DNA from 4 places in the Cohnella yongneupensis genome. Region 2 is predicted to be linked to each of the others. Evidence: riboswitches for the same ligand, from Rfam matches in the RefSeq annotation. Region 2 holds a riboswitch; each other region holds the start of a gene.
What was found. A riboswitch is a leader RNA that binds a small molecule or an ion and turns the genes downstream of it on or off. The one in region 2 is predicted to bind cyclic di-AMP.

Region 1 (4,361 bases), on a different contig from region 2:
GAATGGAATACCCGACGCTAGTAACCGGCGCGGCCGCCAGCAGCGCTAACCCGGGCTACGATCTCGAACGCACGCTCGTTCACGAGATCGCGCATCAGTATTGGTACGGCTTGGTTGCCTCCAACGAGTTCGAGGAGGCTTGGCTGGACGAAGGCTTCACATCCTATACAGAGGATAAGCTAATGTCCGCCATCTACGGCATTGTCCCGAGTACGCCAATCGAAGCCAGCTATTTGACGGATCCGGAGCCGCTCAACCAGTCTTCTTGGAAGTTCCGCAACTCCGATCAGTACGCGGAAAACGTCTACTTGCGCGGCAAGCTGGTGCTAACCTCCTTGGAACGGCAAGTCGGCGACAAGACGATGGCGAAGATCATGCGCACCTATTATCAGAAATACCGATTCAAGCATCCCGCCTACACCGATTTCCAAAAAGTCGTCGAGACGGTCACGAAGACAAAGTGGGACACCTTCTTCCAATCGTACGTGCAGCGCGCAGAGATGAGCGATTTCGCCGTAGACGGGATATACGCCCGCAAGACTGGCGATACGTACGAGACTCGCGTCCAGTTACGCCGTTATGGCGGCAGCGCGCATCCGGTTAGCGTGTTTTTCCAATTCGATAACGGACAGACGATACGCAAAACATGGGACGGTGTACAGGATCACGTTCAAATTCAACTGAAATCCGCTTCCCCGTTGTCGTTCGCCGCCATCGATCCGTCCATGAACGTAGTGCTCGACAATCGCAGATATAACAACTACTTAAAGGCCGAAGTACCTAAACAGGACAGGACGCGGTGGTCGTCCGGCATTACGCAGCTGATCGAAGGAATATTCGGAACGATAGCCTGGTGAGGTGATGGGATCCATGAGAGCACGATTAAAAAAGGGATGGGACATGACCGTACGGCATAAGTATGTGTTGGTTCTCCTATTTCTGTACCGCCTGCTGTGGGGATTCTTCCTCTACCGGTTCGTCGACTCGGTCGTGACGCCGATATTGGCGCGTTACCCGAGCGATCATCCGAACGAGGACGCCGCCAAGCTGTTTCTCGTCGAAGCGCAGTTCCGCATCCTTAAGACTGATCTACTTAACGAAACATTGCTGCTGCTCGGCGCGTTGCTGCTCGTGCGCATGATTCTCACGCCGCTCTTGAACGCCGGCGTATACTACTCCTTCCACCATGCGGAGGATGGAGCAGGTACGCAGGTGCTGTCCGGCATGAGGCGGGCATGGAAACCGGTGACCGCGCTTTACTGGCTGGAGAACGGACTGTCCGCGCTCCCCGCCCTATGGCTGCTGCCGCTTGCCCGAGACCGCTTCTATTCCGACGATTCCGTATCGGATTGGATGCAAGGGTTGCTCCCTTACGCCGTCCTATGGCTCGCCTGGGGGTTCCTGCTCCACCTGCTGTTTCAGTTCATGCAGTTCGGAGCCGTATCCAAGGAAGGGGTATTGAAAGGCGGCGGACACGCGCTGCGCAAAGGGCTCCCGTTAATCGCCGTCACGCTCGTCATGGTCGGCATCGGGATCGCGGTGTCTTTGGCGGCATCGGCCGTCGCGCTTCTCTGGTCAGGGTTTCTCGCCGTCGCGCTGCATCAGGCCTTCCACTTCGTCCGTTCGCTTCTGACGCTGTGGACATCGGCTTCTCAATATCACGTCTGGCGCGAATCGTAAGTTGCCTCTTTGTCCCCTATTCGACATGATCTGCCCGGGACACTCCCCGGTTGCTCTCCATTTTGGAGGGCAGCCGGGGTTTGGCGTTATTATCGGCGAGTAAAAATGTGCGGAAAGGACGGTGTAAATCCCCAGTAAACTAATCAAGATTAATAAATTCTAATTTAGCATTTGCAGGAAATTCGTCAGAATCACCGAATATCTAAGGCTGTGTGTAAAAAATTTGCCGAGTCCCCGCGCACCGGGGAACGGGGGAACCATTTAGTACGGGTGAATTGGCTTCGCTTCGCAGGAGCCATAGGGAACCTTCAACCGAACCCTCCAGCTAACCTCGTAGGCATTGGAAGGAGTCACCAGCTTTGCGCAAGCTATCGGTCATTCTTTTTTCTCTTGCAATGCTCTTGCTTGTCCAAGTCGGAAGCGTGTTCGCGGATTCCAAGCTGGATAACGAGATCGACAAGCTGATCGGCGTCGATTACCACTACGGCGGTACGTCGACCAAAGGCTTCGATTGCTCCGGCTTCACGCAATACGTATACAAGCAACTGGGCATCGATCTCCTGAGATCCTCTAGAGATCAAGCAACGCAAGGAAAGAAAGTCTCCAAGGACAACTTGCGTCCGGGAGACCTCGTGTTCTTCAAAACGAACGGCAGAACAATATCTCATGTGGGCATTTACGTCGGCGATGGCAAGTTCGCTCATGCTTCCGTTAGAAGAGGCATTACGATCAGCAGCCTGTCCGAGAAAGCCTACAGAAACATATTCGTTACCGCCCGTCGCGTTATGGACACGGAAACTTATGAAGCATTGGCAACCGAGTACGATCCGGCGGACGACGAGTTAACCGGACCTGCAGATTCGGGCGCTACGGATGAACCGTTGGAATAAGCTTCGGCTATTCCATCACACGACAAAGCCCCGCCAAATGGCGGGGCTTTGTTTTTGCGTTTTGTGCGCGGTGCGCGGGCAGATTTGTGTGAATGCCAACGGGCATTTGTCGCTGCAACCTCGCCTCGCAACGCTACAGCGACGAAACTCTCTATCTCGACTCTGCAACCTTGCCTTGCAATGCTACAGCGAACATTCTCACCCTCGCGTCCCTGTAACCTTGCCTCGCAACGCTACAGCGAACAATCTCACCATCGCGACCCTGTAACCGTGCCTTGCAACGCTACAGCGACGAAATTCTCTATCGCGACCCTGTAACCGTGCCTCGCACCGCTACAGCGAACATTCTCTCTATCGCGACCCTGTAACCTTGCCTCGCAATGCTACAGCAAACAATCTCACCTTCGCGACCCTGTAACCGTGCCTTGCAACGCTACAGCGAACATTCTCACCATCGCGACCCTGTAACCTCGCCTCGCAACGCTACAGCGAACAATCTCACCTGCGCAACTCTGTAACCGTGCCCCGCACCGCTACAGCCGCATACGTCCTCCAACAAATCAAGCCTTCCCAGCCGGGACGGCAGCTTCCATCGGATACGGATGATCTTCCACCTGCGGAATTTTCTTCTTGATCAGCTTCTCGATGTCCTTCAAATACGGCAACTCCTCGTATTCGCAGAAGGAAATCGCGATCCCGCTCAGTCCGGCGCGGCCGGTACGGCCGATCCGATGCACGTAGGTTTCCGGCACGTTCGGAAGGTTATAGTTGATAACATGCGACAATTCGTCGATGTCGATCCCTCTGGCCGCGATGTCCGTCGCCACGAGCACGCGAGTCGCGCCGCTCTTGAAGTTGTTCAGCGCCGCCTGGCGAGCGTTCTGCGACTTATCGCCGTGAATCGCCTGCGCCGAAATTTGCGCCTTGCTCAATCCGCGTACGACGCGGTCGGCGCCATGCTTCGTGCGGGTGAACACAAGCGCGGACACGATCGACTTATCCTGCAGCAAATGAATGAGCAATTGCAGCTTGTTCGGCTTATCGACGAGATAGACCGATTGCGTAATGCGATCCGCCGTCGAGGACACCGGCGTAATCTCGATGCGCACCGGATTCACGAGCAACGATTTCACCATCTCCGCGATTTCCGGCGGCATCGTCGCCGAGAAAAACAACGTCTGACGCTTCGTCGGCAGCTTGGCGACGATTCTCTTCATATCGTGGGCGAAGCCCATGTCGAGCATCCGATCGGCTTCATCCAGGACAAGAATTTGTACGTGACGCAGATCGACGACGTTCTGGTTCATTAAGTCGATCAGTCTTCCCGGCGTCGCGATAACGATATCCGCGCCACGCCCGAGCGATTCCTCCTGGCCTTTCTGCGATACGCCGCCAACGATGACCGCGCTGCGCAGCTTCGTGAATTTACCGTACGCCCGGATGTTGTCGTCAATTTGAATCGCGAGCTCACGCGTCGGCGTGAGGATCAATGCGCGAATCGGACGCCGCTGCCCCTGTTGCCCAGCCGGTTGCTCGCTTAAAAGTTGTATGATCGGAAGCGCGAATGCAGCCGTTTTTCCCGTCCCCGTCTGCGCGCAGCCGAACAAGTCTCTTCCCGCCAACACCGGCGGAATCGCTTGCTCCTGGATCGGCGTCGGCTTTACGTAGTTTTCTTGCGCTAATGCCTTCAGTATCGAAGGCACGATGTTCAAATCTTGGAATGTCATAAGATCTCCTTCTCGTTATCGTTCGTCTAACCCGATTCTACGATCATACCCGTCCGCAGGATAA
Region 2 (4,361 bases):
GTACGCCGACGCAGCTTGATGACGGCCGAATCCACGTTCGGCGGCGGGATGAACGCTTTGCCCGGCACGATGCATACGAGCTCTGGCTCGCAGTAATATTGCACCGCGATGCTCAGGCTGCCGTACTCCTTGCCTCCCGGCTTAGCCGCCATTCTCTCCGCGACTTCCTTTTGCACCATGACGACGATGTTCTCGATCGGTAATTGCTCTTCGAGCAGCTTCATGATAATCGGCGTCGTTACGTAATACGGCAGATTGGCTACGACGCTGACTTTAGCGAAGCCCGAAAACTGCTCTTCCCATAGCTTCTTCAAATCCGTCTTAAGAATATCGCTATGCACGACGCTCACGTGCGGATAAGGCGACAGCACGTCGCCTAGAATCGGAATGAGCCTTCTGTCGATCTCTACCGCCGTTACTTTGCCCGCGGCTTGCGCGAGCTGTTCCGTCAGAGAGCCGATGCCCGGCCCGACTTCGAGCGCGCCCTTCGTCTCATCAAGACCCGCCGCGTCGATTATACGGTCCAGGACGGACAGATCGATGAGGAAGTTCTGCCCTAAGCTCTTCTTGAAGGTAAACCCGTGCTTGCGGATAATCTCCTTCGTGCGGCTAGAGGTTGCGATATCGTTAGTCGACGCTGCCGCTCCGCTCGTACTGACGCTTGCTTTTGGGCTTCTGCCCGCGAAGTTCGGCTTAGCCTTCTTGCCCTCGTATCTCGGATTGGTTGCCTTGCCCTCAAAGTTCGGCTTCTCCGCCTTGCCCGCGAAGTTCGACTTCTCCGCCTTGCCTCCAGCCTTATACGGTTTGTACGGAGGTTTCGTGTTAGTAGGTTTGTTCACTTGAATTTACAGCCCTTCCCGCTCCAGCTGTTCCAACGCGGCGACGAACTCTTCGCGCGTGATGCGGAACATGAGACATCTTTTATGAAATTGTTTACCGTTGGCATACCCGATACCGAGCAACTCGCCCATCCGCTCTCTGCGGCGCGCGGAGGAGGCGTGAACGATTAGACCCGCGTCCAGCAGATCGCTCCATTCGATCTCCTGTAGCTCCCCAACGCCGCCCTCAGGGCCTCGTACGCGATCGATTGCCCTGCGAATCGCTTCGTCCGACGCATGCTCGACGCCCAGCCCTCTCGAGCCTCTGGCTTCGTCCTTCGTCAAGAAAGCGTGCTTGGCTCCCGGAACGCGCTCTGCGACGATCTTGCGAATGCGCTCCCCGGGCGCGTCCGGATCGGTCAAAATAATGACGCCCCGCCTCTCCTGCGCCAGCTCGATTCGCCTCAACACGTTCTCTCCGATAGCCGAGCCGCCCGTCTCGATCGTGTCGGCGCCGATTGCCCGCCTTACGGCCGTCGTATCGTCTTTGCCCTCTACGACAATCATCTCTTGAAACATGTTCGTTCATTCCGCCTTTACCGTACTCGTCCCGGCAGCCGAAGCCACCCCTATGTATCGTATAACACAAAACGGGAAGAAGCGCCAATGACGCCTCTTCCCGATTGTTCACGTAGCCGCTATTAATTCGACGACGGCTTAACCGGACCGATCACGTATACCGTGTAGCCCTTCTTCATGCCGAAGCGATCGGCATGCTTCTCGCTGTCGTAATACACGTCGATCTTCTTGCCTTTGACCGCGCTGCCCGTATCTTCCGCGCGACGGAAGCCGATCCCTTCGATGTATACCCACCAACCGATCGGAATGACTCTAGGGTCCACGGCGATCGTACGGCCCTCTTGAACGATGGCGCCTGACGATGTTACGCCGAAGCCCTCGTCGCCTTTCGATTTGCCCGTTGACGCGAAGCCGGCGGAATACGCCGTCAGCGTAACGTTACTAAGCATCCGCTTGACCTTAACCGACCTGCCGTTCAGCTTTACCGTCGACGCTTCGGAAGCGGAAGGCTTGCCGTTATAAGTCAACGTCTTTACTTCGGGTTTCTTCGTGCCGATCGCGACCACTTGCTGAACAGCCGGCTTGGAGACAGTCTTCTCCAACAGCTTCTCGCTTACAAGTTTCCCGTCCTCGTACACTTTGGCCGTGCGAAGGACCACTTGTCCTTCTTGACCCGTCTTTACGACCTTCTTCTTGCCTTCGGCCAGATCCGCGTTCTTCTGCTCGACGACTTCGAACGCAACCGCGTGCGACGTCTCATCGACTTCCGTCCGAACGCGCGTAATGACCACTTTCATTCCTTCGGTTAGCGGCGTGTTCTGCGACGGGGAAATGCGGTCTTCGCTGCCTAGCGAAAGATTCAATTCCTTGATCACTTGCCCGACCGTGTCCGCAGCCGTATACTTCACGGCTTCTTTCCCGTCGGCTTTAACCGTAACGCTCTTCGCACGATCGATAACGATCGTGCTTCCCTCGACCAATTCCCCCGTCGTCAATGACAGACGATCGTAAGGACCGACTCTAATCTGTTGCTCTTCCAGAACGCTCTGAACATCGGACGTTCTGGTCTGGATGACCGAAGTCATTCCGTTGTCTACGATGGAAATGTTTTTGGCCGCTACGGGATTCAGTAACGACACGAACATGATGATGATTGCGAAAGAGAGAATTGCGCCTAGAATAACGATGCGCAAGTGCTCATGTTTCCATCGCAACAGTGCGATAAGCTTGCCGGTCGGTCGTGGATCATGGGTTTCCTGCCCGAAAGCCTCAGGAATGTCTCCCATTTTCTCGCTCCTCCTTCATAGCCCCGCCGTCGACTGTGATGCACGACTGTAGTCTGACGCGACTATCCTATTTTGTTAACGACGCCCGCTTCCGGCCATGCAGCTTTGACCGTTCGGCAGCGCGCCGCCTTGCTCCAATCTCGATTCAACTACGCGGGTACAATCATCCATAACCCTTTTTTTCAACACAAAAAGCCACCGACAGAGGACCTGTTCGTGGCTTCCGCTTAGACGAATAAGGGAAATGGGGCAGCACGAGGTTGACCTCTCTCTACTACGCTTACGAGGTTAGCTGTCGGGTTCGGGCGAAGAGAGTCGCCCTATTCGCTCTTGCGCGTTCAGGAGAGCTTCTTAGAAAGCTTCCTAACCGGCCTCGCGAAATTCACCCCAAGATTGCTCGGACCGCTTTGGACGAATAATGAATCGTCGCCGCGTCGGGTCCCCCGCTCTCCGTATTGGAGATTCAGCGCACTGGAAAAGGGATGCCATATTCAAACTTCTGAACTAGATGATACATTCTACCTATAGACCGTGTAAAGATGGCGTAAAGGACGAATTTGACCGTTTTTTCCTGAATTCTCCGAGAAAAACCGCAATTAGAGCTACAAAATACAGTTTTTTCTACGCAACGGACCCTTTTTCTTCGATTGTAACCGTTTTATCTCGGTAGACCCAAACAGCGCCTTGCGTTGTCGCTCGTAATTTGTGCAATTTCTTCCAGTTTTAGCCCTTTAATCTCTGCCGCGGTCTCGGCCACGAGTCGCACGTATGCGGATTCATTTCGCTGTCCTCGATGGGGGTGCGGAGTCAAATAGGGTGCATCCGTCTCCACCAATAATCGATCCAACGGAACTTGGTCCAACACCTCTTTGGGCACCCTCGCGTTCTTGAACGTAACCGGTCCTCCGAACGAAATATAGAAGTTCATGTCCAAGCACATCTTGGCCATCTCCCAGCTTCCGGAGTAGCAATGCATGATTCCCCCGACTTCCGAGGCGTTCTCCTCGCGCAGCAATTTAACGATATCCTCGTGCGCATCGCGGTTATGAATGACGATGGGCTTGTTCAGTCGGCGCGCAAGCCGGATCTGCTCGCGGAAAACCGTATGTTGAAGCTCCTTGGGCGAGGTGTCCCAGTAATAGTCCAAACCGATTTCGCCGATGGCCACGACTTTTGGATGCGCGCAAAGCGCTTCGATCCAAGCCAGATCTTCTTCAAGCCGCATATCGATCGCGTCGGTCGGATGCCAACCGACGGCTGCATAGATGAACGGGTATTGCTCGGCAAGCGCCATCGTTGTCGGTATCGTTTCCCGATTGAAGCCGATGTTGACGATCGTGTCGATTCCTGCCGCTTTAGCGCGCGCGATAACCTCTTCTCTGTCGTTGTCGAATTTCGGGGAGTCCAGGTGCGCATGGGTGTCGATTAGCATGTCGGAAGTTGTTTCCCTTCTATTATATAGAGAGTTTGTTGCGAGTTTCTGAGCTTAGCCGCAAAATGTGCTTTCGTACCTCGTCATCGGGGTAATAGATATAGTATTTGCCCCGATGAATACCGGCAATCGACCGAATGATGTCTGACTTCACGGATATTTCCGTAAGCTGTTCACGCTCGTCCAGGAGTAAGATCGGAAGCTTCCCTCTGCTACCCGGCAGCAGTTCCGGCTTATAGATATCGT
Region 3 (4,361 bases), on a different contig from region 2:
AAGAGAGCATGAAGATGGAGTTCGCCCAGCAAGCTCCCTCGGACGGAATCATCGGCTCGCTCTTCGTTACGCCAGGGGATCCGGTGCATTCGGGGCAGCTTATCGCCAGTATTATGAAGTAAAGGACGAGGAGGAGACTTATGGACGCGGCCAAAACACCTCAAGCGCTCAAGATAAATGAGCTTAGGGAGCGTTATCGGAGCGGCGAGACGACACCGGCAGAGGTCGTGGGGGAGATTATCCTTCGCGCGAAGCAGGATCAAGAAATGAATATATGGATCACTCCGCCGGAGTGGTCTCGGATCGAGCCTTTTCTCCTTCGGTTGAACGGAATCGATCCGGCGCAAGCGCCGCTGTGGGGCATTCCGTTCGCGATCAAAGACAATATCGATTGGTCCGGCGCGCCGACGACGGCGGGTTGTCCGGCGTACGCCTACCAGCCCTCCGAGGATGCCGCGGTCGTTGCCCGGCTCATCGAAGCGGGAGCGATTCCGCTAGGCAAGACGAACCTCGACCAATTCGCCACGGGGCTCGTCGGGACGCGAAGTCCATACGGCGAGACGCATAACGCGCTTAGGCCAGAACTCATTAGCGGCGGCTCGAGCAGCGGCTCGGCGGTCGCGGTAGCTCGCGGTCACGCGGCATTCTCCCTTGGCACCGATACGGCGGGCTCGGGGCGCGTTCCGGCACACCTGAACCGGCTCGTCGGCTATAAGCCGAGCCTTGGCGCGTGGCCGGTGCGAGGCGTCGTGCCTGCGTGCGAGAGCTTGGACTGCGTCACGGTATTCGCGTGGGATGCTGCCGATGCGTTCGAGGTCGACCGTGTCGTTCGCGGTCCTCACGAGAGCGACCCTTGGTCCCGACCGCTGCCCTCGCCGACCGCCGCGCTGCCATCGCGCATCTGCGTGCCGACCGCGGGCACGCTGGGGTTCTACGGCCCTTACGCGGCCGAATACGAGCAGGCTTGGCAGGCTGCGGTCGCGACGCTGCGGACGCTGGACATTCCCGTCGAGGAAGTCGACGTCGCGATGTACGGCGAAGCTGCATCCGTTCTGTACGAAGGTCCGTGGGTAGCGGAGCGATGGGCGGGTCTCGGCGCGTTCGTCGAGGCGAATCCGGGAGCATCGCTTCCCGTGACCGAACGCATTCTTAGAACGGGAGCCGACCCCAAGCATTCGGCCGCGTCGTTGTTCCAAGCGATGCACAAGCTGCAAGCTTACAAGCTCGAAGCGCGCATGCGGCTGAAGGACGCGGTGCTCGTCATGCCGACGGCCGGCGGCACTTGGACGCGCGAGCAAGTACGGCAAGACCCCATTGCGACGAACCGCGACATGGGAAGGTATACAAACCACTGCAACCTGCTGGATCTATGCGCGATCGCGATTCCGGCGGGTGATGCGGCGGCGGAGTTACCGTTCGGCATCACGCTATTCGCTACGGCGGAGCGGGAAGATCTGATCCGCGGCTGCGCGCAAGCCGTGGCGCAGACCCAAGCGCGGATCGCAAATCCGCTGTCCCCGATACGCCAATAAACTTCCAGGAGGAATGCCCATGTCAACTTCGGACACTACGTTAGTGGCGGTATGCGGCTTGCATATGCGCGGATTCCCGCTCGAGAAACAGCTGCTGGAACGCGGAGGGACGTTCGTGCGAGAGTCGACGACGGCCGCCAAGTATCGCTTGCTCAAGCTGCCGACGACGCCGGCGAAGCCGGGATTAATCAAGCTCACCAATGGCGGCGCGCCAATCGCATTGGAACTGTGGGAGCTGCCGTTGACGGCGTTCGGCTCGTTCGTCGCCTTGATTCCGAGTCCGCTCGGAATCGGCAAGGTCGAGCTAGCGGACGGTACGGAAGTGCCTGGCTTCATATGCGAAGGCTACGCATCCGAATGGGCAGGCGCGGAAGATATTACGAGCCTCGGAAGCTGGAGAAACCTAAATAAGTGAATAACAAATTTTCCCATGTATATCGTCAAATATAACCGGCGTAGCCAGCGAATAATAAGCCCTGATACGGGAAGGGCTTATTATTCGCTTTTTCAAGCGGCAGATCAACCGCAAGCGGTAATTCGATGAATGAGGCATGGTGGAGATGCTGCGCGACGGGTAGGCGAAGTGTATGCGCATTCATGACGCAAATATGGCGATTACGCCGGAATCGGACGGAAAATCGAGATTTACAGATCGGAGCGAGAGGAATATGATCATTCCATCAACTTCATAATAAAAGCATACGCTGAGTCCTTGAAGTCTAAGGAACGGGGGAACCAATCTGCGACGGGCTTTCCGCTCGCCGCGCGGGGTGAATCGATGAACGCGTCATTAGACCGTTATCGTAGGGCGACTCTACACGCCCGAATCCGTCAGCTAACCTCGTAAGCGTCTTAGAGGAGACACAACTTCGGCACGATTACCGGCCGCAGGGGAAACCTCTGCGGTTTTTTTTGTTGTGTCATCGTATCGACTTCATAACTTTAGACTTGGCGGTGTAAGGCATGCATTCCATTAAAAGATTGTTGATCGGGCGACCCCTTAAATCGAACGAATTAGGGGAGCAAAAGCTGATCAAGACGAAGGCGCTGGCCATCTTATCCTCGGACGCCTTGTCGTCGGTTGCTTACGGTCCGGAGCAGATCCTGCTTGTCCTGGTCACGATCAGCGCTGCCGCAATGTGGTATTCGGTTCCGATCGCGATCGGCGTATTGATCCTGTTGCTGGCGTTAATTTTATCTTATCGGCAAGTTATTTTCGCCTATCCTCACGGGGGCGGGGCGTACGTCGTATCGAAGGAAAATTTAGGGTTATCGGCTGGACTAGTATCGGGCGGTTCATTGCTCGTCGACTATATTCTGACCGTAGCGGTAAGCGTATCGGCCGGCACGGACGCCATAACGTCGGCTTTCCCGAGTCTTCATCCCTACACGGTCATTATCGCGGTCATATTCGTTGTTTTCATTACGATATTGAATTTGCGCGGGCTTACGGAATCGGCCTCGATACTCGCGTATCCGGTTTACTTGTTCGTGCTAGCGCTGTTCATCCTGATCGGCGTAGGGATCTACAAGATCGCTACGGGCGACGTGTCGACGGAGCTGCATACTTCGGTCGGCACGCCGGTTGCGGGCATCTCCTTGTTCTTGCTCTTGAAGGCGTTCGCCTCGGGTAGCTCGGCGCTTACCGGGGTCGAAGCGATCTCGAACGCCATTCCGAACTTCAAATCGCCTGCGCCCAACAACGCGGCGAAGACATTGATCGCGATGGGCGTGTTGCTCGCGATCTTATTCTCCGGCATCGTGATGCTGGCGTATTACTACGGCGTAACGCCGAAGCACGACGTAACGGTCGTCTCCCAGATCGCCGAGCACACGTTCGGACGGCACTTTATGTACTTCTTCATTCAAGGCACGACGGCATTGATCTTGATTCTCGCGGCGAATACCGGCTATTCGGCTTACCCGCTCTTGGCCGTCAATCTGGCGAAAGATAAGTTCATTCCGCGCATGTTCACGATCAGGGGCGACCGGTTGGGTTATTCGAACGGAATAATTAGCCTAGGCTTTCTGTCGATCATCCTAATCATTGCTTTTAAGGGTCAAACCGAGCAGCTTATCCCGCTATATGCCGTCGGCGTATTCATTCCGTTCACGCTCGCGCAAGTGGGCATGATCGTGAAATGGGTTCGTCAGAAGCCGAGCGGCTGGATTCCGAAGCTCATCATTAATACGATCGGCGCGATCATTTGCTTTACCGTCACGATGATGTTCTTCGTTACGAAGTTCAGCCAAGTGTGGCCGGTTCTCGTGTTCATGCCGATGATCATCTTTATTTTCCAACGGATCAAAAAGCATTACGAAGCCGTAGGCGAACAACTGCGGTTGGCCACTTGCGAGCCGACCGTGCCGATCAAAGGCAACGTCATCATCGTACCGGTATCCGGAATTACGCACGTCGTCGAGCATTCGGTTAACTATGCGCAATCGCTTAACGCGGATCAAATTATCGCGGTCTACATCCCGTTCGAACGGGAAGACGAGGCGCTGTTCGAGGAAAAATGGAGCAAGTGGCGGCCGGACATCCGATTGGTGACGCTGCACTCCCACTACCGGAGCATTATTCAGCCGCTTAGCAAGTTCATCGATACGGTACAGCGCAAGGCGAGCGAGTCGAACTACCAGGTGACGGTCATCATCCCTCAGTTCATCCCGAAGAAGGGCTGGCATAACATCCTGCACAACCAGACCAGCTTCATGATTCGCGCGCATCTGCTCTACCGCAAAGACGTAATCGTCACGACGGTCCCTTACCACTTGAAGAAATAGAGCCTTTCTAGCCCGGCTGAAGTGCACCCCTTATAGTGGACA
Region 4 (4,361 bases), on a different contig from region 2:
GAAGCGATCGACGCAGCGGCATCGAACTCGTCGCCGCGGAACGCGATCAGCGACAGCAAGAATAACACGGACACGATAACGAAGATGCCCATGCAAATGTTCGCGGACACTTTTTGCGCGCGCGGACCGATCGTGATTCCCCAACTGACGAGGAATGCCCAGATGCCGTTGGCGAAGTGGAACGTAGCCGCAAGGACAGCAATGATATAGATCGTGAACACGGCCGGATTGCTGACGATATCGTGCATATGCGAGCCGAGTTGTTCATACGTCGTGTTGCCGAACGTAACTTGCAAGCGCGTCTCGTAGACATGCCAAGCGACGAAGATGAACGTGATTACTCCGGTAACGCGTTGCAACGCGAACGCCCAGTTCCGGGAGTAGCTGAAGCGGCCGACGTTAAGGTTGGATTGGAACGCCATGTACAACCCGTAAACGCCGTGGAACAAAATCGGCAACCAAATAAAGAACAGCTCTAGGAACGGTAACAACGGAAGCCCGTGCAAAAAGTCGATGCTGTCCGCGAATCCCTCGGTTCCGCCTTCGTATGCGGAGTAGTTCGTCAATGCGTGCTCGACCAAGAACAGGCCTAGCGGAATGACACCGAGCAAAGAGTGAAGCTTGCGCGGTAAGTAAGAATTCCCTTTCATGTCCGTATGTGTTCTCCTTTCGTAACCGTGCGATTGTCGCTGTGGACGCTCTTAGACATTGCCTTCAATGCCATTCGCCACCATCAGTCACCGCTTTATAGGTTACTCTATTTTCGCTTATAATGGAACTGCATATTTCTTATTATAACTTATAACGATTATGCATATGGTACCTTTATTCGACAATGAAGGAGTCGTCCGACATGCTTGATGACATGCGCGCGTTCGCCACGATCGTGGAGCAGACGAGCCTGAACAAAGCGGCAGAGCGGCTGAACGTCTCTCAGCCCGCGCTATCCCGGCGAATCGCCAAGCTGGAATCGGAGCTGGAAGTGACCCTGTTCCGCCGCATCGGCAAACGCCTTGAGCTCACCGCGGCCGGACAACTGACTTATGAATTCGCATTGGAGCTTCGCCGGTTCCACAGCAATTACTTGCAAAAGCTGAACGCTTTCAAGTCCGAGGAAGCGCCGGTCGCCACGATCGGAGCTAGCCTAACGACGCTGCAGACGACGTTGCCTGAGCTTATCCAAGCGATGACGGAGAAACATCCTCAGCTCGAGATCAAAGCGGTCACCGGCAAAGCGCACGAAATCGCGACGCTAGTGAAGGAGCGTAAAGTCGACTTCGGTCTCGTCGCGTCCGCCGTCGATGCCGATCCCGCCATTACAAGTTTACCCTTATTTGACGATCACCTCATACTCGTCCTTCCCCGAACGCACTATATATTAGAGAGAACGCAGCTGGCGATGTCCGATCTGAACGGATTGCCCATGATTTTGTTCGCGCCGGGCACCTGGTACCGCACGCACACGGACGAGCTGTTCCGTAAATACAATCTGAAGCCGGACGTTCGCATGGAAATCGATTCGTTCGAAGCCATCATCCGGTTGTTATCCGCGTGCCGGGCCGGGACGCTTTTGCCCAAATCGTATATGCGCGAGCAGCTACTCGCAGACAACGACCTGTACCTGGTCCGCATTCCGGAACTGGAAGAGACGAAGCGGACGATATCGATCATTCACGGGGATCCGGCATGGCTTGCGCCTTCGACCCGCTATTTGATCGACGAGATGACCGCTTATTTCAGCCGTCGGACGAACACTCCGTAAATGCAGTCCCGGCGCGGGTTTGAGGGCGATTGCCGGGATTTTCCGGTTCCAACGATCTGCCTGCTGTGTTAACCTCTACAAGACGTATAAACGGTTGCCGCCAATCTTGGAAGATAGCGGCATAACGTTTGTATCTAAGCCATTCAGAGTGGAACCGTGTAACAATCGTTCCCTATGAATGGACAACCAAATCTGGCCTAAACCATTTGGTGCGGGGGAAAATACTTAACGTGCGCATAGGCGCGGATGGCTCGGCCATCGTCCAACGCCGACTGCACTCGGGGTGAATCGAAACGTACTTAGCGACGGAGACGTCGCTCGTCCGATCGTAGGGTTGTACTCCCAATCCGAACCCGACAGCTAACCTCGCCGGCCCCATTTTATTAGGAGGCAAGTATACTTATGAACCGAAAACTGAAGAATCTCGGCACGCGCACGGCATCGCTCGTCTTGGGCGGCGCTCTGCTCATTCCTGCATTAACCGCCCATGCGGCAACGACTCACATCGCTACGGACACGACGACGTTCTGGAAGCTATCCCAATATTACGGCATTCCGACGCAGCTTCTGCTGGACGCCAATCCGAACGTGGACCCGACGAACATCTACGCGGGCTTGCGGCTTTCGATTCCGACGACCAACACGGTCACGGCGAAGTCGACCGAGCAACCGTCGGTTACGGCGCAATCGATCACCACGAATGCAGGGGTTTCGCTCGCATACTCCAAAGTGCTCGATATCAAAGCAACGGCGTACTCGTCGGCTCCGGAAGAAAACGGCCCCTGGGGCGCCGTCGACTACTTCGGCAACGCGCTGAAGCTGGGTACGATCGCCGTCGATCCGAGCGTAATCCCGTTCGGAACGAAGCTGTACATTACGGGCTACGACTTCAACGGCTTGCCGGTCGGCGGCATGGTCGGAACGGCGACCGACAAAGGCTCGGCCATCAAAGGTAAACGCGTCGATATTTTCATTCCCGGCACCCCGGCGTTCGTCTCCGAATTCGGCATTCAGAACGTGAAAGTGTACATTTTGAAATAAGTTACTCGATAGCTCCTTCGGGCAGATGCAACATCTGCTTGAGGGAGTTATCGCGTTTTACCGGCAATCCGAGCAGCTCCGACAAGGAGACCGGCTCGTAGTCATGCTCCCTCAGCCAATCGATAATCCGAGGCAGCGCTTTGACCGTACCGGCGAGACTTTGCCCTTCCCCGCCTCCCGCATGCATAAGAATGACCGATCCCGGCCTGACCGACTTCGTCACGTTGCGGAACACTTCATTCTCAGTCAATTGCCGCCAATCCGCGGAATCCACGTCCCAATTGACGACCGTATACCCTTGCGTTTTCGCCCACTCCAGCTGTTCCGGCATAATTTCCCCGTACGGCGGGCGGACAAGCTTCGGCTTGTAACCGATAATACCCGCGATGACCGTCTCCGCGCGCGTAATCTGCCGCTTCACGTCCTCGACCGGCAGCTTGGAGAAATCCGGATGGCTGTAGGAATGGTTGCCTACGTCATGCCCTTCGCGCTTAATGCGCCTAAGCAGATCCGGATGTTTCATGCTGCGCGTCCCCATAGCGAAAAAAGTAGCCGTCACGTGCTTTTTCTTTAATACGTCGAGAACTTGACCCGTAAATCTAGGATCCGGCACGTCATCGAACGTTAGCGCCACTTTCCTAGACTCGCGCGAAGCGGATAAGACGAATACCCCTTCGAATTTGCGTTCCAAATCCGTCCACTGTATGCCGGGCGGTACGGCTCCGGCCGAACGAGCCGACCCCATCAAACATAAAAGGGTGACGGCGCCCCCCAGCACCATCACCGCGATTCGATAACGCCAACCTGCCATTGTGCCACCCTCCCAGGACCGATCGTCTACCTTATATCCTGAGCAAGTGGGAACTTTTTCATACTTACGGCTGCAAATCGATTATTTGTTGAGCGAGTGCTGGAACTGCTCAATTTGCTCGTTCGTCCCGATGACGACCATGACGTCCTTCTCGGCAAGCACATCGTTGGCTGCCGGCGCGATGATGATACCCTTCGGTTTGTTAATCGCCACGATGCTGCAACCGAACCGTCCTCTCGGATTGACGTCTTCGAGCGATTGTCCCGATAGGCATTGCGGAACCGCGAGCTCCGCGATCGTATACTGCTTTGAAAGCTCGATGTAATCGAGCAGATTCGGCGAGACGAGCTGGTGCGCGACGCGAATGCCCATATCGCGCTCGGGATAAATAATGCGGTCGACGCCCATGCGCTCCAACACGCGGCCGTGCAACTCGGACACCGCCTTCGCCACTACTTTCTTCACGCCGAGCTCCTGCAACAGGATCGTCGCTAAAATGCTAGCCTCGACATCGTCTCCGATCGCGACGACGCCGCAATCGAAGTTGCGCGCGCCGATCGATCGTAGCACTTCTTCTTCCGTCGCATCCGCTACTATCGCATGCGTAAATATTTTGGACAACTCCTGTACTTTTTCCTCGTCGCGGTCGACGCCGAGCACTTCGTGGCCCAATCGGATAAGCTCTTGGCCGATGCTCGAGCCGAAACGGCCTAATCCGATAATGATGAATTGATTCGCCTTCATGTT

Region 1: another riboswitch for cyclic di-AMP. It lies ahead of ACFPQ4_RS06265 (C40 family peptidase); the one in region 2 lies ahead of ACFPQ4_RS11110 (ubiquitin-like domain-containing protein).
Region 3: another riboswitch for cyclic di-AMP. It lies ahead of ACFPQ4_RS05325 (APC family permease); the one in region 2 lies ahead of ACFPQ4_RS11110 (ubiquitin-like domain-containing protein).
Region 4: another riboswitch for cyclic di-AMP. It lies ahead of ACFPQ4_RS03595 (3D domain-containing protein); the one in region 2 lies ahead of ACFPQ4_RS11110 (ubiquitin-like domain-containing protein).

Annotation. Positions count from the first base shown of each region.
Region 1 is NZ_JBHSNC010000019.1:57,107-61,467, reverse strand. Features, by position in the region: gene ACFPQ4_RS06275 (M1 family metallopeptidase) at 1-857, shown strand, start outside; gene ACFPQ4_RS06270 (hypothetical protein) at 871-1,680, shown strand; cyclic di-AMP (ydaO/yuaA leader) riboswitch at 1,895-2,035, shown strand; gene ACFPQ4_RS06265 (C40 family peptidase) at 2,040-2,570, shown strand; gene ACFPQ4_RS06260 (DEAD/DEAH box helicase) at 3,131-4,297, opposite strand.
Region 2 is NZ_JBHSNC010000035.1:14,187-18,547, reverse strand. Features, by position in the region: gene rsmA (16S rRNA (adenine(1518)-N(6)/adenine(1519)-N(6))-dimethyltransferase RsmA) at 1-623, opposite strand, end outside; gene rnmV (ribonuclease M5) at 846-1,397, opposite strand; gene ACFPQ4_RS11110 (ubiquitin-like domain-containing protein) at 1,520-2,683, opposite strand; cyclic di-AMP (ydaO/yuaA leader) riboswitch at 2,946-3,162, opposite strand; gene ACFPQ4_RS11105 (TatD family hydrolase) at 3,342-4,115, opposite strand; gene ACFPQ4_RS11100 (HD domain-containing protein) at 4,138-4,361, opposite strand, start outside.
Region 3 is NZ_JBHSNC010000013.1:72,443-76,803, forward strand. Features, by position in the region: gene uca (urea carboxylase) at 1-122, shown strand, start outside; gene ACFPQ4_RS05315 (allophanate hydrolase) at 141-1,532, shown strand; gene ACFPQ4_RS05320 (allophanate hydrolase-related protein) at 1,552-1,947, shown strand; cyclic di-AMP (ydaO/yuaA leader) riboswitch at 2,225-2,397, shown strand; gene ACFPQ4_RS05325 (APC family permease) at 2,496-4,319, shown strand.
Region 4 is NZ_JBHSNC010000010.1:171,234-175,594, forward strand. Features, by position in the region: gene ACFPQ4_RS03585 (succinate dehydrogenase cytochrome b558 subunit) at 1-650, opposite strand, end outside; gene ACFPQ4_RS03590 (LysR family transcriptional regulator) at 854-1,762, shown strand; cyclic di-AMP (ydaO/yuaA leader) riboswitch at 1,947-2,154, shown strand; gene ACFPQ4_RS03595 (3D domain-containing protein) at 2,165-2,803, shown strand; gene ACFPQ4_RS03600 (polysaccharide deacetylase family protein) at 2,805-3,614, opposite strand; gene ACFPQ4_RS03605 (potassium channel family protein) at 3,696-4,358, opposite strand.